DNA from 3 places in the Neorhizobium petrolearium genome. Region 1 is predicted to be linked to each of the others. Evidence: riboswitches for the same ligand, from Rfam matches in the RefSeq annotation. Region 1 holds a riboswitch; each other region holds the start of a gene.

What was found. A riboswitch is a leader RNA that binds a small molecule or an ion and turns the genes downstream of it on or off. The one in region 1 is predicted to bind cobalamin.
Positions count from the first base shown of each region.
Region 2: it holds a riboswitch for cobalamin, as region 1 does, so the genes downstream of both, QEO92_RS23120 (DUF1636 family protein) here and QEO92_RS02555 (aromatic ring-hydroxylating oxygenase subunit alpha) in region 1, are expected to answer to the same signal.
Region 3: it holds a riboswitch for cobalamin, as region 1 does, so the genes downstream of both, bluB (5,6-dimethylbenzimidazole synthase) here and QEO92_RS02555 (aromatic ring-hydroxylating oxygenase subunit alpha) in region 1, are expected to answer to the same signal.

Region 1 is NZ_CP123000.1:493,767-503,824, forward strand. Features, by position in the region: gene QEO92_RS02525 (DUF6101 family protein) at 1-564, opposite strand, end outside; gene QEO92_RS02530 (DUF1217 domain-containing protein) at 863-3,439, shown strand; gene QEO92_RS02535 (winged helix-turn-helix domain-containing protein) at 3,464-3,844, opposite strand; gene QEO92_RS02540 (FAD-binding oxidoreductase) at 3,841-5,283, opposite strand; gene QEO92_RS02545 (L-threonylcarbamoyladenylate synthase) at 5,296-6,273, opposite strand; gene QEO92_RS02550 (DUF6656 family protein) at 6,306-6,923, opposite strand; cobalamin riboswitch at 7,069-7,284, shown strand; gene QEO92_RS02555 (aromatic ring-hydroxylating oxygenase subunit alpha) at 7,396-8,643, shown strand; gene QEO92_RS02560 (BA14K family protein) at 8,763-9,194, shown strand; gene QEO92_RS02565 (BA14K family protein) at 9,386-9,877, shown strand; gene QEO92_RS02570 (transporter) at 9,947-10,058, opposite strand, start outside.
Region 2 is NZ_CP123000.1:4,772,375-4,782,432, forward strand. Features, by position in the region: gene QEO92_RS23100 (cobyric acid synthase) at 1-1,100, opposite strand, end outside; gene cobO (cob(I)yrinic acid a,c-diamide adenosyltransferase) at 1,105-1,674, opposite strand; gene QEO92_RS23110 (CbtA family protein) at 1,716-2,483, opposite strand; gene QEO92_RS23115 (CbtB domain-containing protein) at 2,496-2,672, opposite strand; cobalamin riboswitch at 2,710-2,907, opposite strand; cobalamin riboswitch at 2,967-3,170, shown strand; gene QEO92_RS23120 (DUF1636 family protein) at 3,276-3,671, shown strand; gene cobW (cobalamin biosynthesis protein CobW) at 3,668-4,705, shown strand; gene cobN (cobaltochelatase subunit CobN) at 4,775-8,059, shown strand; gene cobG (precorrin-3B synthase) at 8,056-9,369, shown strand; gene QEO92_RS23140 (precorrin-8X methylmutase) at 9,366-9,995, shown strand; gene QEO92_RS23145 (precorrin-2 C(20)-methyltransferase) at 9,992-10,058, shown strand, end outside.
Region 3 is NZ_CP123000.1:1,790,950-1,801,007, reverse strand. Features, by position in the region: gene QEO92_RS09270 (hypothetical protein) at 1-209, shown strand, start outside; gene bluB (5,6-dimethylbenzimidazole synthase) at 213-899, opposite strand; cobalamin riboswitch at 977-1,164, opposite strand; gene QEO92_RS09260 (NAD+ synthase) at 1,234-2,907, opposite strand; gene QEO92_RS09255 (GFA family protein) at 2,972-3,382, opposite strand; gene QEO92_RS09250 (class II 3-deoxy-7-phosphoheptulonate synthase) at 3,537-4,910, opposite strand; gene gor (glutathione-disulfide reductase) at 5,082-6,470, opposite strand; gene QEO92_RS09240 (DUF2059 domain-containing protein) at 6,586-7,215, opposite strand; gene rpiA (ribose-5-phosphate isomerase RpiA) at 7,234-7,932, opposite strand; gene QEO92_RS09230 (phosphoglycolate phosphatase) at 8,112-8,813, shown strand; gene QEO92_RS09225 (VOC family protein) at 8,845-9,246, shown strand; gene QEO92_RS09220 (L,D-transpeptidase family protein) at 9,413-10,058, opposite strand, start outside.

The DNA.
Region 1 (10,058 bases):
GCGGCGCGCAATGATCTCCTTGCCTTCGATCTTCATCGTCACACCCAGGCTGCCGGTGGTCCGGCGGACCAGGAAACGGGGGCGGCGGCCGGCAAAATAGGAATGGCGGCGGCGTGCAGCCGTGCCGTTCGAGCGCACATCGCCGATATGGTTTTCGAGCGGGCGGGCAATGCCGTCGGCTTCCACCATCAGCATCGGGATGCGGAACGCATCCGACCAGCTCCGCCAGTCGGCGGCGATGTCGCAGAGGTCGTGGGCGACCAGAAGCGGGATGCAGAGATCCGGATCTTCGTGATGGAGTTCCAGTGTGACGGTCACTTCGCCGTCACCGTGGTCGATGGCACGCGCGGCGACACCCTTGAACGCGCGGGCAGGGAGAGCGAAGGAGAGCGGCAGGCCGCTCGAGGGAAGGATCTTGCGCAGCACGGCGCCGCGCTCGTCGATGGTGATAGTGACATCTCCTGATGTCTCGCGCAGCGCATAGGTAACCTGCTGCGGGAAACGAGACGGATCGAGCCTCAATGTCGACCCTGCCCATATGGGCTTCAGAACAGTGTTGGTCATCGGTATGCTACCCTTGTTTTACCTGAGAGCCGTTGCCGGTTTCTCTGCGGGACTTTTGTCCTCTGCAGTTGGAGCATAGGGCTGGCATGTTCGAGACTGCTTAAAAATCGCGGTTAAGGAAGCTTTGCCTGCCTGAATGGTTAGCGAAAGCGCACCCCTTTGGGTTTCCGGAAAGTGAATCGCAGAAATTGTACAGGCGCGGGACAGAAGAGATTGTCGGGCCGAAGCTTGAAAAGCCACGGGCAAGGCTATCCTGCAATGCTTGCGGCAGCATCATTCCGACTCGCGGGGCCTGTCCATGGTATCGACCTATCTGACTTTCGATCTCGTCAATCGCGATCTCCAGAAAAGCCTGAAGCAGGTTGCCAACCAGACCACCGTCGCCAACGATTCGAAATATTACCAGGAAAACATCGGCAAGATAAAAACGGTCGACGAATTCCTGGACAACTATCGGCTCTATTCCTACGCCATGACCGCCTACGGTCTGGATGAGATGATCTATGCCAAGGCCTTCATGAAGCAGGTCCTGGAAAGCGATCTCAGCGATGATAACAGCTTCGCCAACCGCCTCACCGATGATCGGTACAAGGATTTCGCCGCTGCATTCAACTTCGGTTCGTCCACCTCGGATGTCGCTGTCGCCCAATCGGACGGCCAGATGGAAGAGCTCTTCGATACCTATGATCAGACGATCGCCTCGCAGTCGGACAAGATCGAGGAAGACACACGATACTTCCAGGTGATGCTCGGGACGACCGGCAACATCGACAATGTCGATGAATTCCTGAGGAACGACCGGCTGCGCGAATATATGTTCACTGCCTATGGCATTGATGGGAAATACTACAATTACACCGCCATCCGCGGCGTGCTGACCAGCGATCCGGATGATCCGGGCAGTTACTACAATACCGCTTACGGCAGCCGGCTGGACCAATACGATGCCGCAGTGGCCGAGGACGCCGAACTGGAGGAACGGGAAGGGATTCTCGAACTTCAGGACTCGATTGCGTTGGGGGAGCAGCTGAAGGCCGATCTTGAGGCCCAGATCGCCGCCAAGCAGGATGAATTGGACAATGGTGGCGATCCCGATGTTCTGCAGCCTGAGATCGACGCTTTGCAGACGCAACTGACCGAGACGGAGGCGCTGATCGCAAAGGATCAGGCCAGTTTCGAAGAGCAGCAACCCCGTCTTGAAGAGTTGAATGCCAAGCTGGTTCCCGTCGAGCAGTCGGCCCAGCGGCGCGCCGAACTGGCGAAGATCATCAGCGGTACAAAGTCTGATGCCGCCTACCTGAAAGTGATGAAATCCCTCGCCGAGGATTTCCAGTTCAATGCGGACGGTACCGTCCCGGCCGACGGCGCCGTAACAGCGGAAAAGCTGCAGGAAATCGTGGGCGGCTATTTCAACAAGCAGACGCAGGTGACGCATGCCGAAGCGATGCTCAATCAGGAACTCTTCGAGCAGAAGATCGCGACGGCGACGAACGTCACCGATCTGATAGACGATCCGCGTATCCTGCAGTACATAAAATCGGCCTTCGACTTGAACGAGAGCTATATCGTAAAATCGACGATCGACCAGATTCTGACCAGCGATCTCGACGATCCCGACAGCTACGCCAATGTCTACGGCAAGGACCGGCCGCAATATCTGGAACTGGCGAAAGCCTTCAATTTCAATACGGACGGCACGGTTGCGGCCGGTGAAGCCCAGACCGCCCAGCAGACCAGCAAGACCCGCAGCAACTATTTCAGCCGCTGGGATGACAAGCAGGAAGAGGATCTTGCAAAGACGATCAAGTTCTACAAACTGGACCTCGCGGCCATCGAAACACTTGACGATTTCCTGAGCAGCGACGCGCAGACCAGTTATGAGTTCGCCCTGGAGGCAGTCGGCCTCGACCCCTCTTCCGTCTCGAAATTGACGATCAAATACGCATTGAAGAGCGACCTCTCCGATCCGGACAGCTATATCTATCAGCTGAAGGACGAGCGCTTCATCACGCTCGCGAAGCTGTTCAATTTCGGCAAGGATGGCGATGTGACCGCGCCGGTGCTTGCCCAGTCCAATGCGGCGATCACCAATGTCGCCAGGGACTATATCCTGCGCAAGACCCGCTTCCTTGAGGGCGATGAGCTGGAAGCTGCCAAGAAGAAGGCCGAGGAAGAAACGAAATACTATACCGAAACCATGCAGCGCATCGACAGCCGCGATGAATTGCTGGCGGACCGCAAGCTGCTCGATATCCTCCTGACCTCGAAAGGGATAGACCCCTCGACGGTGACGGACGACTTCCTGAAACAGGCCTTCAATTCCGATCTGAGCGACCCGGCGAGTTTCGTCAATACGCAAACGGACAAGAGATTTGCCCAGATCGTCGGCACCTTCAACTTCGATGCCAAGGGTGACATCGACCGCAGCGCTGCCGGCAAGGCCCAGAACGGCGGCGAGATCGCTGCGACCGAGAGCAACTATATACGGCAGCTGCTTGAAACCCAGGAAGGCGAGGAAAACGCGGGTGTCCGCCTGGCACTCTATTTCCAGCGCATGGCCGACACCATCACCGATCCCTATGTCATCCTCGGCGATGAGGCGCTGATGGAGTTCTTCCGTATCACGTTCAGCCTGCCGGAGGAAATCGGCAATATGGACGTCGATCAGCAGGCGAAACTGGTCGAGAAGAATCTCGATCTCGAGGATTTGTCCGACCCGGAAAAGCTCGACAAGCTGATCAGGCGGTTCACCGTCATGTACGACATCGAGAGCAATGCCACGACGACCGCGTCGGCGGCCGATATTCTCAGCGGCAGTTCAGCCGGCATCAGTGCCGATACGCTCTGGGCACTGTCTCAGATCAGGATGGGCTAAGGCGAGTGTTGGGCTGGTCGGGTTTCAGGTTTCGTCGCTCTTGTCGGACGATTCGAAATTCAGATCCGTATTGGCCGCCAACCAGTCGAGATCGGCGCGCATCGCGTCGCGGCTTGCCTCTTCCATGCGCCGGTAACGGGAGAGCAGTTCCCGGCCGAATTCGGTGAGACCGGCCCCACCACCGCTTTTTCCTCCGTGGCGGGTGGAAATCGACGGTTCCCGGAACATCCGGTTGATTTCGTCGCCGAGCAGCCAGGCACGCCGGTAGGACATGCCGATTGCCGCGCCGGCGGCCCGGATCGAACCGTGCTCGGCGATGAGTTCGAGGAGTTGCGCCTTGCCCGGGCCGAGTCGCACGCCATTGTCGAGGTCGATGCGGATCGTCGTCTTCGGCGCCCGGCTCATGGAACGAGCACCTTGCCGGGATTCATGATACCGGCCGGATCGAAAGCCCTCTTGATGCGCCGCATCAGGTCCATTTCGATCGGCGATCGGATATGGGCGAGTTCGTCGCGCTTCAGCTGGCCGATCCCGTGTTCGGCGGAGATGGAGCCGCCAGCAGCGAGCACGATACCATGCACGATCTCGTTGACTTCCCGCCAGCGGGCGATGAAGGCGGCCTTGTCGGCCTTCATGTCCGCACTGACCGGTTGGGAGATGTTGTAGTGGATGTTGCCGTCACCGAGATGGCCGAAGGCGCAGATGCGGGCGCCGGGAACGGCTGCCACCACCGCTTTGTCCGCCTCCGCCATGAAGGACGGGATTTTCGAGACCGGCACGGAAACGTCGTGCTTGATCGAGCCGCCCTCCGGCTTCTGGGCGTCCGACATGCTTTCCCGCATGTGCCAGAGTGCCCTCTGCTGGGCGACTGAGGAGGCAATCACCGCGTCGCGTATGAGACCTGCCTCGAATCCCTGTTCGAGCAGCGACTGAACCATGGTCTGCGCCGTCTCGGCGGAATCGGAAGTGGAGATGTCGATCAGGGCGTACCAGGGATGCGGATCCGAAAGAGGGTCACGCACGCCTTCGATATGGCGGGTGGTAAACTCGATGCCGATGCGCGGCATCAGTTCGAAGCCGGTCAGCGCCGTGCCGCAGAGGTTCGAGGCCCGTTCGAAGAGTTTGAGAGCATCCTCGGGCGAGTTGAGGCCGGCGAGCGCCACCTGATGGCCGACAGGCTGCGGAAAAAGCTTCAGCACCGCGCCGGTGATGATGCCGAGAGTTCCCTCAGCACCAATGAACATGTCACGCAGGTCGTAACCGGTATTGTCCTTCTTGAGCCGTCGCAGGCCGTCCCAGATCTCCCCCGTCGGGAGCACCACCTCGAGGCCGAGGCAGAGCTGGCGCATGTTGCCGTAGGCGAGCACGGACGTACCACCGGCATTGGTGGAAAGGTTGCCGCCGATGCGGCAGGAACCTTCGGAGCCGAGCGACAAGGGGAACAGCCGGTTGACCGCTTCTGCCGCCTTCTGCACATCGGCAAGAATTGCGCCGCCATCGGCAACAAGCACATTGGCGACCGGATCCACATCGCGGATGCGGTTCATGCGTTCAAGCGAGACGATCAGGTCATTGCCGCCGGTGCGCGGGGTCTGGCCGCCGACAAGGCCGGTATTGCCGGTCTGCGGCACGATCGGCGTGCCGGTTTCGCTTGCAAGCTTGAGAATTGCCGAAACCTCCTGCGTGGAGCCCGGCTTGAGCAGCATTGGCGAGGAGCCTTGGTAAAGTCCGCGGCCCTCGATGAGATGCGGCGCGAGGTCTTGCTGGTCGCGCAGCACATGGTTTTCGCCGACGATCGCCGCAAAGCGGTCAAGAAGCTCTGGTTTGGGTCCCGAAATGTCCATCGGCGTCTCCTCTTATTTCCGCGGCGCTGCGGCGCGGGCCAGCCGGTCGTTGATCGCCTCGCCGAGACCGTGACCCGGAATGTGTGTGACGGCGATACGGGTGGCACCGGTCGCATCGGCGCGCTTAAGGTAATCGAACAGATTTGCGGCCGCCTCGGCAAGATCGCCGGAGGGACTGAGGTCGAAAATTGCAGCGGCCTGTTCGATTCCCTTCACCGGAACCGCGCCGAGGCGGATCAACACCTCGCCCGGCTCGACATGATCGGCGTTGAGCCGCACGCTCGCACCCGGCGCATAGTGGGAGGCAAGCATGCCGGGCGCCTCGATGATCGCTGCGGGACCTTCAGGCCGGATGACGGTCAGCCCCGTTGCCGTTTCTATTTCCTCTCCGGCAACCCCGCCGGGCCGCAGCAGCCGGAGTGCGCCACTTTCGACGCGAAGGATGGTCGATTCAACGCCGACCGGTGCTGCGCCGCCGTCAATGACGAGCTTCAATTTGTCGCCCAGGTCGTCCGCCACATGCCGGGCGCTCGTCGGACTTACTCCGCCGGACGTGTTGGCGCTGGGGGCGGCGAGCGGTTTGCCATAGGCGCGGATGAGGTCGGCGGCAAAACCCTTCGGCAGGCGGATGCCGACCGTGTCGAGCCCGGCCGTCGCCAGCGAGTGGATGCCGCTTTCGGGCCTCAAAGGCAGGATCAGCGTCAGCGGTCCGGGCCAGAAGGTCTCGGCAAGCTTTTTCGAGACGGGGTCGAAGACCGCATAGCGCTCGGCCATGGCGAGGTCGGACATGTGGCAGATCAGCGGGTTGAAGCGCGGCCGACCCTTGGTCTCGTAGATTCGGGTGATGGCGGCGGGATTGGTGGCGTCTGCCGCAAGTCCGTAAACCGTCTCAGTCGGGATCGCGACAGGAAAACCGTCTGCCAGGACGGCACAGGCGCGCTCGAGCGCCTTTTCGCGATCCGTGGTGATGTCTATGATTTCGGCTGTCATGTTCGCCGTCAATAACGCGGACTCGTCCGCCGTCAAAGCTTTTTGATGATTTCGCGAAGCGCGTCGCCTGAAGCACCGAGCATCAGCACGTTCTTGATCGCTTCCATCGGATCGTGGGTCCTGAACAGGAGCCCGTTCCTGCGGATCGAGCGGTTGATCCGGAAAGGCTGGCCGGGCTCGCTTTCGATCGCGACCGCGAAATACATACGCGCATTCATATGGCTGATGCGCTCGAAGAATTTCTCTTCCTCCTCACCGATCTCAGAGAAGAAATTGGCGATGTAGAAAGACCAGCGCACCGGCACGCGAGACGCGAGGAGAGTCCGGGCGGCCGTCACGTGGCAATAGCCGAGATGCGGACGGTCATCGAGCGTGCGATGGAAGATGACCTTAGGGAACTGGATTGAGCGGTGGAAGGCGTTGATCCGCTCGTGGCTTTTTTCGCCTGCGGCCTCCAATCGCTTGCCTGTGCGTTCCGCGACCTCGGTGTAACTGAGATAACGGCGTTCCTCCGGTGCCCAGATTGGCTTGTAGCGTGTGATGCGCCCGGTCCGCAGAAATTCCGAATGCACGGTCGTTTTTGTCGCCGCCGGAACAGGAGGAGCCGGCGGAGGAGCTTCGAAGTAGCGGATCTTTGCCTTTGCCTGCACGATGGCGCCGCTCCCATTGAGGCCGGGATTTTAGGATTCAACTCTTAATGACGAGTTTCCCTTTCGCGAGGCTTGAGAAAGGCCGTCGTCAATGCGGTTGCCGATGTCGCAATGTCATCTATGCGGCAAGTTTGGAGGATGGTTATATCCGCCTCAAGCTCAAGGTGCCGCCCCGCTAGGGAGGGGCGGAGAATTGGGAAGCCGGTCGAAGCCCGGCGCTGCCCCCGCAACGGTGGTGGAGCTCGAAGGCCTGGCGGAAGCCACTGGGAAAGAGCCGCAAAGGCTGCCCGGGAAGGCGCCAGGCCAGTCCCGCAAGGGACAGCTCCTGAGCCCGGAAACCAGCCTGAAGTGAACGAGATTTTGACCGATCGCGGCGGGCGTTCGGACAAGGAGACTGGCAGGCTGAGGCCAGCTGGTTTTTCCATGTCCTTTCCGCAGGCCGCTTGAAGGTAGCATTGACGAGGAAGGCAAGATGGAAATTCGCAGTCAGGTCCTGCGGCAATTGAAGAACCGCCGTGAAGGCTTCAGCCTCGAACAGGCCTTCTATACCGACCCGGACTATTACAAGCTCGACCTCGAAATGATCTGGTACCGTGACTGGCTGTTTGTCGGCCACGATTGCGAACTGCCGAAGGCCGGAAGCTATTTCACGCTGCAGATCGGAGATTATCCGGTCGTCATCGTGCGCGGTCGCGACGGCCGGATCCGGGCGCTCCACAATACCTGCCGCCATCGCGGCAGCCGGGTCTGCACCAAGGAGAGCGGTTCGGCAGTCCGCCTCGTCTGTCCTTACCACCAGTGGACCTACGAGCTCGACGGCTCGCTGATGGCCGCCCGCCAGATGGGCCAGGATTTCGACAAGAGCCAGTTCGGCTTGAAGAAGGTCCATTGCGAAAGCGTTGCTGGCTATATCTTCATCTGCCTCGCCAACGAGGCGCCGGACTTCGCACCCGTCCGCGCGGCCATCGAGCCCTACATGGCGCCGCATCGCCTTTCGGAAGCCAAGGTCGCCCATCAGTCGACGATCATCGAAAAGGGCAACTGGAAACTCGTCTGGGAAAACAACCGCGAGTGCTATCATTGTGTCGGCAATCACCCGGAGCTCTGCCGCACGTTCCCGGAAGCGCCGACCGTCAGCGGTGTGGCCGGCGCCATTGACGATCCCGTCATCACCGAACACTGGCGGCGCTGCGAGGCGGCCAATCTGCCGAGCGAGTTCCGGATATCTCCGGATGGCCAGTTCCGCGTCGCCCGCATGCCGTTGATCGAAGGCGCTGAAAGCTACACCATGTCGGGGAGGAAGGCCGTCGTCCGCCAGCTTTCAGACGGCGTGACGATCGACGGCATCGGCACCATGTTGCTTTTCCACTATCCGACCACCTGGGACCATATGCTGGGCGACCACGCGATCTCCTTCCGCGTCACGCCGCTCGGCCCGGAGGAAACGGCGGTGACCACCAAATGGCTGGTCCACAAGGATGCGGTCGAGGGCGTCGATTACGATATCGAAGAGTTGACGCATGTGTGGAACATGACCAACGACCAGGATCGCCAGATCGTCGAGGAGAACGCCTTCGGCATCCGCTCGCCGGCCTATGAGCCAGGCCCCTATTCGGCGGTCCATGAGGGTGGTGTCATGCAGTTCGTCGAATGGTATTCGAACTTCATGGTCAACCGCCTGCAGGGGGATGAGCAGGCGAAGCTTTCGATCGTGGCGTGACATTCCTGCCGGCGACGCAGATCGCTCGTTCGTGATCGGCCCGGGGCCGGGTTCCCGAGGAACCAAGCTTCCGCATCCGCGTTGTTCCCAGGTGAAATTAACCACAGGGAAACATCAGGATGAATGCCATTCGTTTGCGTTTGACCACGGTTGCGGCAGCCTTTGCCGTAGCGCTCACGAGCCTTACGCCCGCTCGGTCTTTCCAGACGCAGCCGATCCCCGGCATTTCAAACTCGACCACCATAACGCAGGTCCAATATCGAGATCGTCGCGATTGGCATCGTGACCGCGACCGTTATGGCTGGTACAACGGCCATCGCGGTTATCGTGACCGCCGGCCGGGTTATCGCTATCACAACGGCTTCTGGTTCCCGCTGGCAGCCTTTGCCACGGGGGCGATCATCGGCGGGGCGATTGCAAACGATCGCGCCGGTTATTCCAGCCGGCATGTCGCCTGGTGCGAGAGCCGCTATCGCACCTATCGTGCGTACGACAATACCTACGTGCCGCGCGTTGGCGTGCGCGCACAATGCATTTCGCCATATCGGTGAAGCTTTCCGGGGCTGGATATGGAACCCGGTTCGGGCACGCGGCCCGGGCCGGGTTTTCTGTCGGAAGCGTTAATCGCGCATTCAGGATGAATTCCCTAGGGTCGCTGTGAAGTTCAGCCGTCTGATATAAGAGACGCTGCTTGGCGCAGAGAATTGAAAGAAAAGATAACAACAGGGTATGGAGACTTGATATGACGCTGTTCAGGAAGATCGCCGCCGCTGGTATTTCCGTCGCCGTTCTGGCTGGCTCCCTGATGCCGGCTCAGGCTATGCCGCTTCCCGCGGCTCCGGCCGCGGTTGCGGAAAGGTCGGATGTGACCCAGGTACAATACCGGGATCGCCATGATCGGTGGGAGCGCCGGCACTGGCGCCGCGACGCGTATAGGAATGGCTACCGAGACGGTTATTACAATGGCTATCGTGGTTATCGCGACCGCCGGCCACACCATCGTTACTACAACGGCTATTGGTTCCCGTTGGCGGCGTTTGGCGCCGGCGCAATCATCGGCGGTGCCATTGCCTCGCAGCCGCGCTACGTGGCTCCGGCGCCGTCCTATAGCGGTGGCCTCAATCCGCGTCACTATGAATGGTGTTCCGCCCGCTATCGTTCTTACGATTCCTATTCCAACACGTTCCAGCCCTATAACGGCCCGCGTCAGCCCTGCTATTCGCCTTATTACTGAGGCCTATCATCAGGCGTAGCTTTGAAGGCCCGTCCGGCACAAGCCGGGCGGGCTTTTCATTTGATCGGGTCAGAGAATACCGGTGCGCCTCAGCAGCCACCAGGCAGCAAGCACCGACACGCCTATCAGGCTGAGGGCGTAGCCGGTGCCGTTCGTGCCTTCTGCGAAAGGAAGGGACGAG
Region 2 (10,058 bases), 1.3 Mb from region 1:
TCGACATCCAGCAGGCCCAGCCCTTCGACCGAAGCGGGTGATCCTTCGATGCCATCCGGATCGGAGATCCGTTTGCCCAGCATCTGATAACCGCCGCAAAGGCCGAGCACGCGCCCGCCGCGACGAACGTGAGCGGCGATATCCACGTCAAAACCAGCCTCGCGAAGTGCAGCCAGATCGGAGACGGTTGCTTTCGAGCCGACCAGCAGCACGAGGTCGCAATCCCCCGGAATGGCCTCACCGCGCCTGACACGGATGAGATCGACCTCCGGCTCCGCTTCCAGCGGGTCAAGATCGTCGAAATTGGAGATATGCGGCAGGATCGGCACTGCGATGCGGATTCTTGCGCCGGACTTGCGAGCGAAGGACTGGTTGAGCCCGAGCGCATCCTCCGCCGGCAGAAACGCTGCATCCGCGAAATGCGGCAAAAGCCCGATCGATCGCCAGCCGGTCAGTTCTTCAATCATCCGCATGCCTTCGGCAAACAAGGCCGGATCGCCCCGAAAGCGGTTGACGATGAACCCGCGGATCATCGCCGCATCTTCGGGATCGAGCACAAGTTTCGTGCCGGCAAGGCTAGCAATCACGCCGCCGCGGTCGATATCGCCGATCAGCACGACGGGCACATCCGCCGCCCGCGCAAACCCCATATTGGCAATGTCATTGCGGCGGAGATTGATTTCCGAAGCGCTGCCGGCGCCTTCCACCAGCACCAGATCGGCCTGGTTGCGGAGAAGGTCGAAACTTTCCTGCACCCGCGGCATCAGCTTCCGCTTGAGGCCCTGGTATTCGGCGGCCTTGGCATTGCCTTCGACCTTGCCCTGCACCACGACCTGCGCGCCGACGTCGCTCTGAGGCTTCAGAAGCACAGGATTCATATGTACGCTGAGCGGGACCCCGGCCGCACGCGCCTGCAAGGCCTGCGCCCGTCCGATCTCGCCGCCATCCGCCGTGACTGCCGCGTTGTTCGACATGTTCTGCGGCTTGAACGGCATGATTTTCAGCCCACGCAGCGTAAAGGCGCGGGCAAGCCCGGCCACCACCAGCGACTTGCCCACATCCGAACCCGTACCCTGAAACATCAGCGCGCGAGCGGTCATACCGTTAAAACTCGATGCCGGCCTGGGCCTTCACGCCCGCCTTGAAGTGATGCTTGACCAGCGTCATCTCTGTGACCATATCCGCCGCCTCGATCAGCGCCGGCTTGGCGTTGCGACCGGTGACGACCACGTGAAGGTCCGGCCGCCGCGCCTGAAGTGCTGCGACCACCTTGTCGAGATCGAGATAATCGTAACGAAGCGCGATGTTGAGTTCGTCGAGAATGATGAGTCCGATCGTCTCGTCCGCCATCAGGTCGAGAGCCTTTGCCCAGGCCTTTTCGGCGGCCGCGATATCCCGCGTCAGATCCTGAGTTTCCCAGGTGAAGCCTTCGCCCATCGTGTGCCAGACGACCCGATCGCCGAAAACGGCCAGCGCCGGCTGCTCGCCTGTCGACCAGGCACCCTTGATGAACTGCACGACGCCGACCCGGCGATTGTTGCCGAGCATACGCAAAGCCAGGCCGAAGGCGGCGGTGGATTTTCCCTTGCCGGGACCGGTATGGACGATGAGAAGCCCCTTTTCGACGGTCTTCCCGGCGACTTCCTTGTCCTGCACTGCCTTGCGGTTCACCATCTTGGCGCGATGACGTTCGACCGATGCCTCGTCGATCTCCTTCACCGCGATACGAACTCCCCATCAGACCGCGCCGTGATCTCTTCCCCTGCACGGAAGCGTTCGCGGATCATCCCGGCCAACGCACCGAGTACAGCCCAGAATACCAGGTTCGTGGCGTAGACAGCATTCACGAAGCGGGCGTAGAGTTCCAGCGGCACAGCCGTTTCATGCCCGGGCGGCAGCGGCGCGCCGACGATATGTGGCGCGATCAGCAGAACGATCGCCAGCGCGGCGAATACGGCTGAGCGCGTATAGGCGAGGAGGCCAAGGCCCGCTGCAGTGCAGACTGCGGTCGAAATCCACCAGACCTGACGGGGACCAAGCTCAGCAGCCGGCATGCCCGGAAGTTCCGGGGGGAGGCCGAGCCCTGGAGCCAAGCTGACGGTCAGGAAGCCGGCAATACCGAACATCAGTCCGCTGCGCCAGCCTTTGAGACCGCCCTGGGCTTCTGAAACCGCGATCAGAATAAGACCGAAACCGATCGCGGCCAGCATGTCGGCGGCGGCCGTATAAATGAAGCGCTCGAAACCGTCTGCCGGCATCCATGCTTCTTCGTCGGGATGATGGTCCGCAGGCGTTGCGGCATTGCCGGCGGGAGCGGCCTCATGGCTGTGGCTGTGGCCGACCTCTCCGCCGCCGGCATTCTCGTAGCTCTCCGCTTGCAGGATCAGCGGGACAGTGGAAAAGCTCTGCATGACGGTGAGCAGCAGTCCGGACAACAGCCCGGCGATCACCGCCGTGAAGACGATGTTACGAAACAACGACATGGGAAACTCCCCTCAGTGGCAGGGGAAAGCGAAGGAATGACGCGAATCGTGCGCGGCATTGTGCACGACTTCCATATGCGAGAAGCCGACGAAACCGACGACGAAAAGCCCCAGCAGGGCCGTCATGCTGAGCGGGATGATCTTCGAGGAGGAAATACCGACTGCCGTCGAAGCGGTTTTCGTTGCCATTGCCTTGTCCTTTCGCCCTCCACCCGAGGGCCGTTGAAGTTTTTCCTCGCCTCTGGCAGGTCTCCTGGCTCGCGGATCAGGCATCTTGCGCCCGCCTTCCCGGATTGCTCCAGTGGCATCATGGACGAAGACTTTCCGCTTACAGTTGCGGGGGCAGCCGCGGGTTTGACAGCAGATCCGTCGCACCGCATTCCCTCAAATACCCTTTCGGGGCACCATAGGCTGGCTCACTATAGACGAAATCGGCCTCACGGCAATCGCCTTTGCGACGCATTGACATAAGCATGCGACCGGGCTTACTTGAAAAGAGATGGTCCCTTTCCGGCAACGGGGAGGGCTAAGAGAGAATGCGGTGAGATCCCTTTCGCGATCAATGCCGCGGCTGCCCCCGCAACTGTAAGCGGCGAGCCATTGCCTATAAGCCACTGGGAAACCGGGAAGGCAGGCAAATGGCGGTGACCCGCAAGCCAGGAGACCTGCCATCTGATGTTTTTGCTTCACCGGGCGGGGTGCTCCGGAGGAAGTTCTCGATCACCGCAGGCGGTTTCAGCCCTCTGCTCCGCGCCCCGATTGTTTCGACCCCGGCGGGAACGCGGCTGACCGATGAGTGACCACCGACCAGATGATCCGGCAGATGTGACGATTTTCGTCTGTACCAATTGCCGTGATGTGTCCGACGGCGACGTTCGGCCGGGCATCGCGTTGATCGCAGCGCTACGTGAAGCAGCGGACGGCAAGCCGCTCGCGGTCAAGCCCGTCACCTGCCTTGCCAATTGCGAAAAAAGCCCCAGCGCCGCCTTCAATCACCGCAACGGTTGGTCCTATGTCTTCGGCCATCTGTCCCTCGACAATGTCGAGGACATCGTCACCGGCGCGATGATGCTGGCCGAGGACGAGCGCGGTTTCCTTCCTCTACGCGGCCGCCCGACATGTCTGCGCGGCAAGGGGTTGACGGCCCGTATCCCACCCTTTCATCATCACGAGGACATGCCATCATGAGCGTCAGCTTCGACCGCGTTCCCTGCACCGTCGTCACCGGGTTCCTGGGGGCCGGAAAGACCACGCTGATCCGCAACCTGATCGCGAAGCTTGACGGCAAGCGGCTGGCGATCATCGTCAACGAATTTGGCGATGTCGGCATCGACGGCGAGATACTGAAGGGCTGCGGCATCGAGAGCTGCCCGGAAGACAACGTCATCGAGCTTGCCAACGGCTGCATCTGCTGCACCGTGGCGGATGACTTCGTACCGGCGATCGATCAGATTCTTTCACGCGAACCGCGCGTCGACCACATCCTGATCGAAACCTCCGGCCTTGCGCTGCCGAAGCCGCTCGTTCAGGCTTTTCAGTGGCCGGCCGTCAAGGCACGTGTCACGGTGGACGGCGTTGTCGCCGTTGTGGATGGTGTGGCACTGGCCGAAGGCCGCGTTGCCGATGACCATGAAGCGCTGGAGGCGCAGCGCCAGGCGGACGGCTCCATCGACCACGACGATCCGGTCGAGGAAGTGTTCGAGGATCAGGTCGCCTGCGCCGACATGATCGTGCTGACCAAGAGTGATCTCCTCGATGCTGCGGGCCTTGCTACCGCCCGGGACCGCGTCGCCGCCCATCTGCCGCGTGCCGTGAAGATCGTCTCGGCTGCCAATGGCGCGATCGATCCGGCCGTGCTGATCGGACTTGGCCTCGCCGTCGAGGACGATATCGAAAACCGCAAGACCCATCACGACGACGAACTCGACCACGATCATGATGATTTCGACAGCTTTGTCGTCGATCTCCCGGCTGTTTCCGATGCTGACGAATTGGCTGCCCGCATTTCCGCGACGGCGGAGGCGGAGAACGTACTGCGCATAAAAGGCTTCGTGGAAGTCGCGAACAAACCGATGCGCCTGCAGGTTCAGGCGGTAGGATCGCGCGTAAACCACTATTTCGACCGAGCCTGGGCGCCCGGTGAGGCGCGGATAAGCCGCCTTGTCGTAATCGGCGAAAAGGGCATCGACCGCGCCGCGATCGAAAGGATGCTGGCCGCGTGATAGCAGGAAAAGTGTGAAGCGGTTTTCCGTTGGCAATTGCCGAGAGAAAACAGAAACTCAGAGAGAAGGATGCACATACTCGCCACCACATCGTCGTCGCTCGACGACCTGATCGAACCGGTTGACCTGAACCAGTCGCCGGCCGATGTGGTGGTGCTGTCCTTTTCTGGCAGCGATCTGAACGGCATTTCCGCCGCATGGGGCCAAGGTCAGCCGACCCTGCGATTGACCAATCTCGCTGATCTCAGGCATCCCATGTCTGTCGATCTTTGGATCGAAAAGACGGCGGCACATGCCAAAGTTATTCTCGTGCGCATCCTTGGCGGCTATGATCGCTGGTCATATGGTGTCGAAGAGATTTCGCGGCTGGCGCGGTTCAAGAAGACCGCGCTCGCGCTTCTGCCCGGCGAATGCAGTATCCGCGATGAAAGACTCGCTGCTGCCTCGACCGTTTCCGAAGAGGTGCTTGCCGGCTTTCTTGCCTGTTTCCGCGAGGGCGGACCGGGCAATATGCGTCTGCTTGCAAAGCGTTTGGCCGCGCTGGCGAATGACGAGCAGGAGGTCCTGCCGCAAGCCGCACCGATGTCGAAGATGGGCTATTACAGGCCAGGCAGCGGAATCGTCGGAGTGGACGATCTGCTCGCGGATTTCTCGCCAGACGCCCTGCGACTGCCGGTCCTCTTCTACCGCTCCATATTGTTCGCGAACGACACCGCACCGATCGATGCGCTGTTCGAAGCGCTGCTTGAACGCGGTTTCGCGCCGATCCCGATCTTCGTCAGCGGGTTGAAGGATGTCGAGGCGATAAACTTCGTTGAACAAGCGATCGCAGATCTCGAACCTGCGGCGATCATTGCCACCACCGCTTTTGCCAGCGGCGCGAGCGACAGCGGTGAGACGATCTTCGATCGCACCGGCGTGCCGGTGTTCCAGGTCGTCATCGCTACGACACGGCGTGAAGGCTGGGCGGAAAGCCGCCGCGGTCTCAATCCCGCAGACCTCGCCATGCATGTGGTCCTGCCGGAACTCGACGGGCGCATATTGGCCGGCGCGATCTCTTTCAAGGCCGGCAGCGATTCCGCCAACCTTCTTAGCCGGCCGGAGCCGGACCGGGTCGAGCAGGTCGCCGAGCGCATTGCCGCTTTCCTGCGCCTGAAATCTACGCCGCGATCCGCCCGCAAGATCGTCATCCTGATGCCGGACTATCCGAGTGCGCCCGGCCGCACAGGCTATGCCGTCGGGCTGGACGTGCCGCAAAGCGTGCTGTCCATGCTGCGCGAGCTTTCGATAGCCGGCTATTCCATCCCCGACATACCGGTGACCGCGCGAGACCTTCTTGACTTGCTAAACCGGGAAGCCGGTTCTTATCCGCTCTCCGCTTATCACCCGGCTCCGGGCGCAGAAACCGCCTGGGGGCCGCCCGACGCGGAGCTTGGGGATGGCGCCTTCCGTTTCCGTGCAGCGACTTTCGGCAATATCACCGTAGCGCTGGCACCGGATCGCGGCCGCAACGCAGACCGCCGGGCCGATTATCACGACCCGGATCTGCCGCCACGCCATGCGCTGGTGGCCTTTGGCCAGTGGATGCGCGAGACGCTCGGCGCGCATGCGATCGTGCATGTCGGCGCCCATGGTACGTTGGAATGGTTGCCGGGCAAGACGGTTGCCCTTTCGAAGGATTGCTTTCCAGAGATCGTGACCGGGGGCCTGCCGGTCATCTATCCCTTTATCGTTTCCAATCCGGGCGAGGCAGCGGTCGCCAAGCGACGGATTTCCGCCGTCACCATCGGCCATCTGCCGCCGGTTCTGACCGATGCCGGATTGTCCGACGAACAGAAGAGGCTCGAACTGCTGGTCGATGAATATGCCCAGGCAGACGGGCTCGACCGCCGCCGTCGTGACCGGCTGGCAAAGCTGATCGTCGAGACGGCCCGCGATACCGGCCTGGCTTCCGAAGCCGGCGTTTCCGGCGACGACGATCCGGACACGGCCCTGACCCGTATCGACGCCTTTCTCTGCGATCTCAAGGATTTCGCGATCAAGGACGGCCAGCATGTCTTCGGCGAGGTGGCGGAGGATGATAACGATCCGTTACGGATACTGAGTGCCGAAACCGAGCGCCAAGCCTTGATCGACGCGCTTGACGGCAAGCATATCCGCCCCGGCCCGTCCGGCGCTCCGGCACGCGGCCGCCGCGACGTCATGCCGACCGGCCGCAACCTCTTTGCCAGCGATCCGCGCACGCTACCGACGCCGACTGCCTTCGAGCTTGGCAAACGCGCAGCGGACGAGATTCTTCGGCGTTACCTGCAGGATCACGGCGACTGGCCCAAAAGCCTCGTTTTTGATCTCTGGGGCAGCGCTTCCCTGCGTAGCGGCGGCGAAGAAGTGGCCCAGGCTCTGGCGCTGATGGGCGCAAAGCCGGTACAGGATACAGCGACTGGCCGCGTGACCGGCATCGACGTCCTGCCACCGGCGGCGCTCGGCCGTCCGCGTATCGACGTGACGCTCCGTATCTCCGGCCTGTTTCGCGACATGTTCCCGGCGCTGATCGCGCTGCTGGACGCCGCCATGCGGGCGATCGCGGCCCGCGAGGAAGCGCCGGGCGACAACCCGCTGGCCGAGGAAGCCCGCAGGCTTGGCCATGTGCCGCCACGCATTTTCGGTTCTGCCCCCGGCACATATGGTTCCGGCATTGAGGAAAAGCTCGCAGACGGCACATGGAATGAGCGCGAGGAACTCGGCCACCTCTATCTCGACGCTACCAGCCATGCCTTCGGCGGGGCGGAGGGTGAGGCTTCGGCCGTACCCGGGCGCTTCGCCGAACGCGTTGGAAGCGCTGACCTGCTTGTCCATACTGGTGACGACCCCGGCCGTGATCTTTTGGACGGTTCGGCGGACGTTGCTTTCATCGGCGGGTTTTCGGCAGCGGTCGCGGCACTTGGCGGCAAGGCGGATGTGATCGCGCTCGATACCACCGATCCGCAGAAGCCGAAGGCCCGTTCGCTCTCGGAAGCCGTGACCCGTGTGGTGCGCGCTCGCGCCGTCAATCCGCGCTTCATCGCAGGCCAGATGCGCCACGGGCCGCGTGGTGCGGCCGAACTGGTGGAAACCGTCGATCGGTTGATCGGCTTTGCCGAGACCACCCGTGCTATCCCGCAATCGCTGATCGACGCAACCTACGATGCCTATCTCGGTGACGAAGCAGTACGCGATTTCCTGCTCTCGCAGAACCCCGAAGGTGCGCGCTACATGGGCGAACGTTTCCGCTCGGCGCTCCGCCGCGGCCTTTGGCACCCGCGCCGGAATGCGATCGACGCCGAACTCGAGATGTTGACAAGGAGGTCGGCATGACCGCGCCCTCGCTCGAGCGCAAAGCTTTGGACATGCGACGCGGCGCCTGCCCGGCGCTTTCCGCTCCGATGATGACCGGTGACGGGCTTCTGGCCCGCATCGCGCTGATCGATGCGATTTCTCCGGGGCAACTGGCTGAACTCTGCAGGCTGGCACAGCGTCACGGCAACGGCATTCTTGATATCTCCGCCCGGGGAAATCTCCAGGCTCGCGGACTGACGGAAATCTCCGCTCCGATGTTGGACACGGAAGTCCGGGCGCTGAATCTGCCCTTGCGTGAAGGACTTGCGGTCGAGGTTCCCCCCTTTGCCGGTCTGGATGAAACCGAAATCGTCGATCCGAGACCGGTTGCCGAAGCAATCCGGCAAGCTGCGCGCGGCATCGAGGGTCTCGCACCAAAGATGTGCCTCGTGGTAGACGGGCATGGCAGATTGCGGCTCTCCCATCTGCTGGCGGATATCCGGCTGGTCGCCGTTCGATCCGGCGAAAACATCTGCTGGAAACTGATGCTCGGCGGACCGGAGACAACGGGTAAGATTTGCGGAGTGTTCGACGACGCCGACGCCATCGCGACCGCCATTTCTTTGCTTCAGAAGCTCGCAGCGATGGGAAACAAAGCACGAGGCAGCGATCTTGCAAACGGGCTTCCGGTGAATGCGGATGCGCAACCCTCGATCTCGCCCTTCGGCCTGTTTGCTCTTTCGAACGGCTTCCATGCCATCGGCCTCGGTCCCGCGTTCGGCCAGGCAAAGGCTGAAAACCTCATCGCACTTTGCTATGAAGCCGAGCGGCTGGGGATCAAATCTCTGAAGCCGGCATTGGATCACTCGCTGTTGTTCTTCGGAACGCACGAAGCCTGTAAAGCGCTCGCCACTTTCGCGGGAAGGGCCGGCTTCATCACGTCCTCCGCCGACCCGCGGGGACATATCGCCGCCTGCCCGGGAAGCCCGGCCTGCACGTCGGCGACGATCGCAACCCACGCCATTGCGTCTGAGGCCGCAGCCGAATGTGCAGACCTGCTCGACGGGTCATTCAAGCTGCATGTGACGGGCTGCCCGAAAGGCTGCGCCCATCCGGAGCCGTCCGCGTTGACCCTCTGCGGGACGGCCGACGGCATTTCCCTGATCGGGCGGGGCAAAGCAGCCAAACCGCCCTTTGCCTCCATCTCTTTTGCCAATACCAGCGCCTCTCTTCGCCGTATCGCCGATCTCGTTCGGATCGAACGACGCGAAGGGGAAAATTCCGCCGCCTGCCTAGCCCGACTCGGAACTGATCGGCTCGCTGCGGCTGTAACGTCAGGACGACCATGAACAACTATGACTATATTCGTGAAGGCGACTCGATCTACGAAAAGTCCTTCGCGATCATCCGCCAGGAAGCCGATCTTTCCGCCTTTTCCGCTGAACAGGCGGAAATCGCCGTGCGCATGATCCATGCCTGCGGGCTTGTTGAGGCGGCGCAGCAATTCCACTTTTCGAAGGATTTCGTCGCTCGGGCGCGTGGCGCGCTTTATGACGGCAGGCCGATCTACTGCGACGCCGAAATGGTTGCGCATGGCATCACCCGCGCCCGGCTGCCCGCCGATAACGATGTGATCTGCACGCTGCGAGACAGCCGCACGATCGAGCTTGCCAGGACGATCGGCAACACCCGATCAGCTGCCGCATTGGACCTCTGGGATGAAATGGAAGGCGCGCTGGTGGCGATCGGCAATGCGCCGACGGCGCTCTTCCGCCTGCTCGAAATGCTGGATGCCGGCGCGCCGCGCCCGGCCGCGATCATCGGCATGCCGGTCGGTTTCGTCGGAGCGGCAGAGTCCAAGGAAGCGCTGATGGAATCGGCGCTCGGCATTCCCTATGCCGTGGTGCGAGGCCGCTTGGGCGGCTCCGCCATGACGGCAGCCTGCGTCAACGCGCTTGCGAGGGCAGGCCTTTGAACGCGGTGGTCCTCAAAGGCAAGCTCACCGGCGTCGGCACGGGGCCGGGCGATCCGGAACTGC
Region 3 (10,058 bases), 1.3 Mb from region 1:
TCGAGTTGCCGAAGGAGGAGCCCTACTCCGGCATCATCGATCTGCGTGTCAAACAGCCGCAGGCGGCTGCCGCCCAGCCGAACCTGCCGGGGCCGGAACGTCCCTACGATCCGAACAAAAAGGTACGTATGGTCGGCCCGACATTCCTGCCTGAGGAAGACATCGACCTCGCCCATCCGAAATCCAGCGGGCCGCAGCCGCAGCAGTAGTTGTCAGCACTCGCCCCATCGATCGGTGAAAACCAGGTCTTCGAGCGGTAGCCGCTCGCGCCAGCCCTTCACCGCCAATTCCGGCTCCCGATAAAGCTGATCGACGTAGCCGACGCACAGCCAGGCGACGATCCTGATCCGCTCGGGAATGCCGAGCAGGGCGCGCAGATCCTCCTCATGAAAGATGCTCACCCAGCCGACGCCGACCCCTTCGGCGCGGGCGGCAAGCCACAGGTTCTGCACGGCGCAGACGGTCGAATAGACATCCATGCGCGGATCATGGGTACGGCCGATGACGACCGGCCCGGCGCGATCCGGATCGCAGGTCACGCAGATCGAGAGCGGCGCCTTTCGGATGCCTTCGAGCTTCAGGCTGCGGTATATGTCGCGGCGCTCCTCCGGAAACATTTCCGCCGCCTCGTCATTGGCTCGCGAAAAGGCACTCCATGCCGCCTGGCGTATCTCGGGATCCCGCACGAGGATGAAATTCCATGGCTGCATGAACCCCACCGAGGGCGCCGAATGTGCGGCGCCGAGCAGCCGCATCACGAGGTCGTCCGGAAGCGGGTCCGGCAGAAACTGGTCGCGCACGTCGCGGCGGGTTTCGATCACGCGATAGACCGCAGCGCGGTCGCATTCCGGAAATTCGCCTGCAGATATCAAGGCATGCGCAAAAGGATCGGGCTGCATCGTCTATCCCCAACAATGCTGACGCCGCCTGCGCGAACGCGCAGGAGCATCAAGAAACCTCGCCGCCGTCCGCGCGGTTCGATCTATCTTGCCAGGCCGGTCTTCTGACTTGGCTTCATCCGCCCCTGCCGCCGCCTTCCCGGAAATTCCAGTGGCTTTCGAATTGCGGCCAAGCGTCCGCCTCACAGCGTTGGGCACGTTCCGGTTTCCCACCGGATTCCCGATTCTCCTGCGCAAGGCAGGCACCTGACGGAGGCGTTATGCCAAGCCATGATCAGCGTTTCAAGTGGAGCCGCCCGATCTTCCCGTCTCACCCGGTCAAATGATCGGTCACCTATCGGTCCCGGAACCGGTTGGTGATCGGATAACGCCGATCGCGGCCGAAATTCTTCCTGGTGATCTTGACGCCTGGCGCCGATTGCCGCCGCTTGTATTCGGCCAGATAAAGCAGATGCTCGATGCGGTGGACGGTCGTGATGTCGTGGCCGCGCGAGACGATCTCCTCCGTGCCCATTTCCATCTCCACCAGGCATTCGAGAATGTCGTCGAGGACGGGATAAGACGGCAACGAATCCTGGTCCGTCTGATCAGGCCTGAGTTCCGCCGACGGCGCCTTGGAGAGGATATTCTTCGGGATCACTGCGCCCGACGGTCCAAGCGCATCCGGCGGCAGGTGCTGGTTGCGCCAGGCAGCAAGCGCATAAACCTGCATCTTGTAGAGATCCTTGATCGGATTGAAGCCGCCGTTCATGTCGCCGTAGAGCGTCGCGTAACCCACCGACATTTCCGACTTGTTGCCGGTCGTCACCACCATCGAACCGAACTTGTTGGAGATCGCCATGAGAATGGTGCCGCGCGCCCGGCTCTGCAGGTTCTCTTCGGTAACGCCCTCGTCCGTGCCATCGAAAAGCTCCGAGAGCGCCGACGAAAAACCCTCGACGGGCTCGGCGATCGGCACAATATCGTAGCGGCAGCCGAGCGCACGGGCGCAATCGGCGGCATCCTTCAGCGACTCCTCGGAGGTGTAGCGGTAAGGCAGCATCACGCTGCGCACCCGCTCCGCACCCAGTGCATCGACGGCGATGGCCGCGCACAATGCCGAGTCGATGCCGCCGGACAGGCCGAGGATCACGGATTTGAAGCCGTTCTTGTTGACATAATCGCGGAAGCCGAGCAGGCAGGCGCGGTAATCCGCTTCCTCCTTTTCCGGGATGCGCGCCATCGGCCCATCGGTGCAGCGCCAGGTATCGTGGACCCTGTTCCATTCCGTCACCGTCACCGCCGGTTGGAATTGGTCCATCTGGAAGGCAAGTGTCTTGTCCGCATTGAAGGCAAAACTCGCGCCGTCGAAGACCAGTTCGTCCTGGCCGCCGACTTGCGCAGCATAGATCATCGGCAGGCCGGTCTCGATGACCTGTTTCAGCACCACCTGATGGCGGATATCCATCTTGCCGCGATAATAGGGCGAGCCGTTCGGCACGAGCAGGATCTCCGCGCCGCTTTCCGACAGAGTCTCGCAGACGCCGAGCTCACCCCAGATATCCTCGCAGATCGGAACGCCGAGCCTGACGCCGCGGAAATTCACCGGCCCCGGCATTTCGCCGGCAATGAAGACACGCTTTTCATCGAACTCGCCGTAGTTCGGCAAATCTACCTTGTCGCGGATTGCTATCACCTTGCCGCCATCGAGCACGGCGATCGAATTGTGCCGGCCCTCCCTGCCCTGGCGTGGAAAGCCGATGACGACGCCCGGCCCGCCGTCGGCCGTATCGGCCGCAAGCTGTTCGACGGCATCCAGGCAGGTTTTCAGAAAGGCCGGCTTCACCACGAGGTCCTCCGGAGGATAACCGGCAATAAAGAGTTCGGTGAAGAGAACAAGGTCGGCCCCGTTGCGGGCGGCGTCCCGACGTGCTTCACGGGCGAGCGCCAGATTGCCGACGACATCGCCGACGGTCGGATTGAGCTGGGCTATGGCGATGCGGAGGGTCTGGCTGATGTCCTGGGTCATGGTCAGGATTTAGCGCCGGCCGAAGATGGCGGCAACGTGCTCCAGGGAAAATTTTTATGACGTTTCAAGCAGATGTGGGCCTACCGCCGGGATGATGGGGTACGCCATCCTCGGGAATGTCGTAAAAATCCCCCTTATCGGCGCAATAGATGTGTTCACCCATGACAAGCCCGCTCGGCTGATCGAATGCACCGGCCATGATCGAAATCTGATCCACCCCGTCGGCCTGCCAGAAAAGCGCGGATCCGCATGTGGAGCAGAAACCGCGCCGGGCCATGTCGCTCGCGCGGTACCAGGAGAGCGTCTCCTCCCCTTGAATGCGAAGGTTCTGAGGCCGCACGGCGGTTGCGACATAGAAGAGCCCGGTCTGCCTGCGGCATTGCGAGCAATGGCAGGCCGTCGCCGTCCGCAGGGGCCCCGTCGTCTCAAACCGGATGGAACCGCATAGACACCGGCCGCTGTTCGTCTGCTCCACGGGAGCCTCCATTCGAATATGCCCGAATGCAATGTCGCGGGCATGACAGCGCAGGTCAAATCGATTTCGCTTATCCTTATTGTGAGCTGCAGCCATGAGATAACGAAAAGGCCGGCATCGCTGCCGGCCTATCGTTGTCTCGACATGAAAAATGTCAGCCGTTGACGGCCATGCGCTTCTCGTCGCGGCCGCTTTTCATCCGCTCGGCGAGCAGGAAGGCCAGTTCCAGCGCCTGATCGGCATTGAGGCGCGGATCGCAATGGGTGTGGTAGCGGTCCTGCAGGTCGCCGGCCGTCACCGCGCGGGCGCCGCCGGTGCACTCCGTCACGTCCTTGCCGGTCATCTCGACATGGATGCCGCCGGGATGCGTGCCTTCGGCGCGGTGAATCTGGAAGAAGCTTTCCACTTCCGACAGAATACGGTCGAAGGGCCGCGTCTTGTAGCTGTTGAGCGTGATCGTATTGCCATGCATCGGGTCGCAGGACCAGACGACCTTCTTGCCCTCGCGCTCGACGGCGCGGATCAGCTTCGGCAGGGAGTCGGCGACCTTGTCGTGGCCGAAGCGGCAGATCAGCGTCAGGCGGCCAGGCTCATTGGCCGGGTTCAAGGCATCGATCAGCTCGATCAGATTGTCGGCCTGCAGCGACGGGCCGCATTTCAAACCGATCGGATTCTTGATTCCGCGGAAATATTCCACATGCGCGTGGTCGAGCTGGCGGGTACGGTCGCCGATCCACAGCATGTGGCCGGAGGTCGCGTACCAGTCGCCCGAGGTGGAGTCGATGCGGGTGAAGGCCTCTTCGTAACCGAGCAGCAGCGCTTCATGACTGGTGAAGAAGTCGGTCTCGCGCAGGCTGGGCTGGTTTTCGGAGGTGATACCGATCGCCTTCATGAAATCCATGGTCTCGCTGATGCGGTCGGCAAGCTTGCGATAGCGCTCGCCCTGCGGGCTATCCTTCACGAAGCCCAGCATCCACTTGTGCACGTTTTCCAGGTTGGCATAGCCACCCATCGCGAAGGCGCGCAGCAGGTTGAGGGTCGCCGCCGATTGACGGTAGGCCATCATCTGGCGCTCCGGATCCGGCGCGCGGGCCGTCTCGGTGAATTCCGTGCCGTTGACGATGTCGCCGCGATAGGTGAGCAGCGTCTTGCCATCCTGCGTCTCGTGGGAATTGCTGCGCGGCTTGGCGAACTGGCCGGCGATACGTCCGACCTTGACCACCGGAAGCTGAGCCCCATAGGTCAGCACGACGGCCATTTGCAGGAACGAACGGAAGAAGTCGCGGATATTGTCGGCGCCATGCTCCACGAAGCTTTCGGCGCAATCGCCCCCCTGGAGCAGGAAGGCATCGCCTTCCGCCACCTTGGCGAGCTGGCTCTTCAGGCGACGGGCCTCGCCGGCAAAAACGAGCGGCGGAAAGGTCGCGAGCTGAGCTTCCGTCGCGGCCAGCGCGGCCTGGTCCGGATAGTCCGGCACCTGCTGGATCGGTTTTTTCCGCCAACTGCTCGGGGTCCAATTCTGTGCCATCTCACTCACCTGTTTTCACCACGGCGATCGCCTGCCGGGCAGCCTTTCTCGAAATAGACGCGGCTTATAAACCTTAACGGAGCCCTTGCATAGCCGCCTTTCCGGCATTGATGCAGCCATGTTTCACCGTTTCCGGCGTCGCCGTCAGTAGGGCTGTCCGCCGCGAGTGCGTCAGATGCGCTCGCCGTTCCGGACGCGATAGCTCGGGTTATACATGGTGACGAATTCCTCCGCCGCCGTTGGATGGACAGCCATGGTGCGGTCGAAATCGTCCTTGGTGACGCCCGCCTTCAGCGAGATGCCGAGAAGCTGCGCCATCTCGCCCGCATCGTGGCCGAGCACGTGAGCGCCCACCACCTTGCGGCTTGCCGCATCAACGACCAGCTTCATGATCATCTTTTCCGCGCGGCCCGACAGCGTCGCCTTCATCGGCCGGAATTCGGCGCGGTAGATTTCGAGTTCCGGATAGCGTTTGGCCGCCTCTTCCTCCGAGAGGCCCACCGTGCCGATCTCCGGCTGCGAGAAGACCGCGGTCGGGATCAGTTCATGATCCGGGGCCGTCGGATTGTCCTTATAGACGGTTTCGATGAAGCACATCGCCTCATGGATCGCCACCGGCGTCAGCTGCACCCGATCGGTGACATCGCCGAGCGCATAGATATGCGGCACGCTGGTGCGGGAATATTTGTCGACGACGATGGCGCCACGTTCGTTCACTTCGACGCCTGCTGCTTCAAGGCCCAAACCGTCTGTGTTCGGGTCACGGCCAAGCGCCAGCATCACCGTATCGACGGCAATGGTCTCACCGCACATCGTCTTGGCGACCAGTCCGCCAGCCGGCGCCCTGGTCACGTCCTCGATCACGTCGGTCAAGATGATGCGGATGCCCTTCTCCACCATCGCCTTGTGGAGGCCCTGGCGCATGTCGTGGTCGAAGCGCGAGAGAATTTCCTTGCCGCGGTAGATCAGCGTCGTATCGACGCCAAGGCCGTGGAAGATGTTGGCGAATTCGACCGCGATATAGCCGCCGCCTGCGATCAGGATCGAACGCGGCAGTTCCGGCAGGTGGAAAGCTTCGTTGGAGGAGATGCAGAGTTCGTGACCCGGCAGGGCCACGTGAGGGTTAGGAGCGCCGCCGGTCGCGATGACGATCTTCTCCGCCGTCACGGTCTTGCCGGTTTTCGTGAGCCGGATCGTATGGGCGTCGACCAGTTCGGCACGGGTTTCGAGGATTTCGGCGCCGTTGTTCTCCAGACCTTTCCGGTAGAGGCCTTCGAGGCGGGTGATCTCCTTGTCCTTGGCGGCGATCAGCTTCTTCCAGTCGAACGTACTTTCACCGACCTGCCAGCCATAACCTGCGGCATCTTCGAAATGCTCGGCGTATTGGGAGGCATAGACGAACAGTTTCTTCGGCACACAGCCGCGGATGACGCAAGTTCCGCCGAAGCGGTATTCCTCCGCGATCGCCACCCGCTTGCCGAGAGAGGCGGCGACACGGCCCGCCCTCACCCCGCCGGATCCGCCACCAATCACGAAGAGATCATAGTCATAGGCGGCCATCAAAATTCTCCTTCAGGCAGGCGGCGGGATGTGGCCCTCATATAGTGTTTCGAGCCGGCAAAGGAAAAGCCCGGATCGCTCCGGGCTTTCACAAAATTATTGGTCTGTATCGCGATCAGGGTTTCGGCGCGGGGGTCGGCGCCGGCTTGGCTGCAGGAGCAGCAGGCTTGGCCGGCGCGGGTGCCGGCGTTGCAGCCTGGACGTCCGCCGGTGCGGGATCGACGACGGGCGCCGGAATCTGAGCCGCGTCGATGATGCCGCGCAGTTTTGCGGTGCTCTGGTTGGTGAGGTCGCGGGAAATGCCGTTCGCCCAGATTTCGGCTGCCTTGACCAGTTCGCGGGTCACGAGCGGCTGGGTATTGAGCAGCTTCTTGCCCGTGTCGGTGTTGAAGAAGGTCGAGATCGCCTTCAGCTCGTCGGTCGAAAAACTCTTGGCATAGATGGTCGCAGCCTCCTTCTCGAGATCGGCACGGCGCGCCGCAAGCGCGAGTGCCTGCTCGTCGACCACATTCGAGATCTGTTCCTGGAAATTCGGAGAGGCCTGGATGAACTGTGCCTTCAGGCGTTCCGCCAGATTGGGCAGAATATTATCGTAACGGTCCGTGACGTTCAGCGAAGCGATCGCTTCCCGTGCAGCAGCAAGCTGGGCTTCCGACACCTCCTGCGCGCGAGCCGATACAGTGAGGGCGCCGGAGACGAGAATCGCCAGGGCGGCGGCACGGCCGAGAACCGCGAATCTGATCATGAGTAGATTGCTCCTAAGTTACGTCTTCGCCTGAAGCGTCCGCGCTCCCGCCTTGCCGGCGATGATCGCAAGGGACGCCATATGGATGAACAGCCCGTGTTCCACGACACCGGGAATGGAATTGAGTTCCGCAGAGAGAGCCTCTGCATCAGGAATGCGGCCAAAAGATGCGTCGAAAATATGGTGGCCGCCGTCCGTCATGAAGATATCGCCGCCGGATTTGCGCAGCTTCAATTCGCCGCTCAAGCCCAGCTTTGCCGCAGCCCTCTCGATCGCAATGCGGGTCGCCGCCTCGCCGAAAGGATTGACCTCGATCGGCAATGGGAAGGCACCGAGTACGCCAACAAGCTTGCTTTCGTCGGCGATCACGATCATGCGGCTCGAAGCGGCCGCGACGATCTTCTCGCGCAAGAGAGCGCCGCCACCGCCCTTGATGAGGGTCAGATCGGCATCGACTTCGTCGGCGCCGTCGACCGTCAGGTCGAGTTCGGGAAGTTCGTCGAGCGATTTCAGCGGAACGCCGAGTTCGAGGCAAAGTCTGGCCGTCCGCTCGGATGTCGGGACCCCCTCGACCTTTAGGCCCCCATGAACCTTTTCAGCCAGGAGCCTGACGAATTCCTCAGCCGTCGAACCGGTGCCGATGCCGAGCCGCATGCCGTCCTCGACATATGCCAGTGCAGCTTTAGCCGCCTCGACCTTCATTTCCCGGGCGTCCATCCGCCAAAAGCTCCCGCTGTTTCGCCGAACCGCTGTTTACACGCCTCCTCCCGCAAACGAAAGTCCCCCAGCCTGTGTTTTAAGCCGGGTTTTGCCAAGGGCGCGAATCTCGCATATTTGCATTTCGCGGCTACATTCCTTAAGCCGGAAGATATCCCGAAGAGCCCAGCGAGGTTTCATTGACCGCTCCCCTCGTCATTTTCGATCTCGATGGTACGTTGATTGATACCGCACCGGACCTCATCGACAGCCTCAACCATACGATCGCGGCAGCCGATCTTGCTCCCGTCACATTCGATGATCTGACCCATCTCGTGGGCCAGGGTGTGCGTGTGATGATCCGCCGCGCCTTCGAACTGAAGAAAACGCCGCTGGACGAGCGGACAGCCGACCGGTTGTTCGACCGGTTCATCGAGCATTACGAGGGGCATATGCCGGGCAAGAGCCGCCCCTACACCGGTGTCATCGAATGCCTCGACCGGCTGTCGTCAGCCGGCATGCTGCTTGCGGTCTGCACCAACAAGGCTGGCCAGCTCGCCTTTCCGCTCATTGAGAAACTCGGCCTTGCCGATCGGTTTGTGACCATGACATACGGGGATACCTTCTCCGTGCGCAAGCCAGACGCCCGCCACATCCTGGGCACGATCGAACAGGCCGGTGGCGACGCCTCGCGGAGCGTGATGATCGGCGACAGCGTCAACGACATTCTCGCGGCCCACAATGCTCGCATCCCCTCGGTCGCCGTGACATTCGGCTATTCCGACGTCGCGGTCGAAACACTTGGCCCCAATCATGTCATCGGCGGCTACGATGAACTGACGACAGACCTGGTGGAAAAGCTGATGTCCCGCAGCATGCCCATAGCCGCAGCTGCGAAATAAAAACGGAGATCAAATTTCAGGAGGGAATGCGATGCGCTTTGTGAATCCCATCCCTTTTGTCCGCGACATCAATCGCTCCAAGGAATTTTACCAGAAGAGGCTCGGCCTGAGAATATTGGAGGATTTTGGCAACTTCGTCCTTTTCGAGACCGGTTTTGCGATCCACGAGGGAAGTTCGCTCGAACAAACAATTTGGCGGAGAGTGTCTGTTGCGGAAGAACCCTACGGACGAGGAAACCTGCTGTTGTATTTCGAACATGAGGATATTGAGGCGGCCTTCGAAAAGATTGCGCCCCATGTGGAACTGATCCACCTCATTGAGCGGCAGGCATGGGGACAGCGGGTGTTTCGATTTTACGATCCAGACAGACATGCCGTCGAGATTGGCGAGCCACTAAGTCTCGGGCCTTCTGGCAATTCGCAGAAATCCTAGACTAAATTTCAGGAACGGAACGGCATCCCTGAATTCACAAGGAAATAGCTCTCGCGAAATCCGCTCGCAAAACTCCGAGTTATGCGGCTGATTTCGCGACAGCAAGCATTTCCACGTTCCGGCTGAGACCGGACGGATCACCCTTTCTCCAACAGAAAAACCAGACTTAACTATGGGCCGCGCGAGCCTTGGTCGTTGCCTCGAAAGCCTTCATCACCGCAGCATCGCGGCCATAGACGTCGTCGAAATATTCCACCTTGCCGTCCTTGTTCGGCCAGGCCGTGAAATAGGAGACGTAGACCGGAATCCTGACCGGCACCTTGGCGGCCACGTTCTGGCCGGCGGCGATACGTGCGTTGATGTCCTCGACCGTCGTGCCCATTACGGCGGCCGCCATCATGCGCGGCTCGGCAAGACGCACGCAACCGTGGCTCAGCGCACGCATGTCGCGCTGGAAGAAGCTTTTCGACGGCGTGTCATGCATGTAGATCGCATGGGAGTTCGGGAAAAGGATCTTCAGGTCGCCAAGCGCATTGTCGCTCGACGGCGGCTGGCGCACGGAGATGTTCTGCGTCGAGCCGTACCAATTGACGCTGCTCGACGAAACGGCCCGACCATTGACCGATACCTCGTAACCCAACCGGTCGAGATAGCTCGGGTCCTGGCGCAGGTGCGGCAGCATCTCGTTGATGATGATCGACTGCGGCACACCCCAGTAGGGATTGAACTCCACCGTCTCGATCTGATCCTGGAAGAAATAGGTCTGGTTCGACTTGGAGCCGACGACCACCCGCATGGAAAACTGCTCGGCA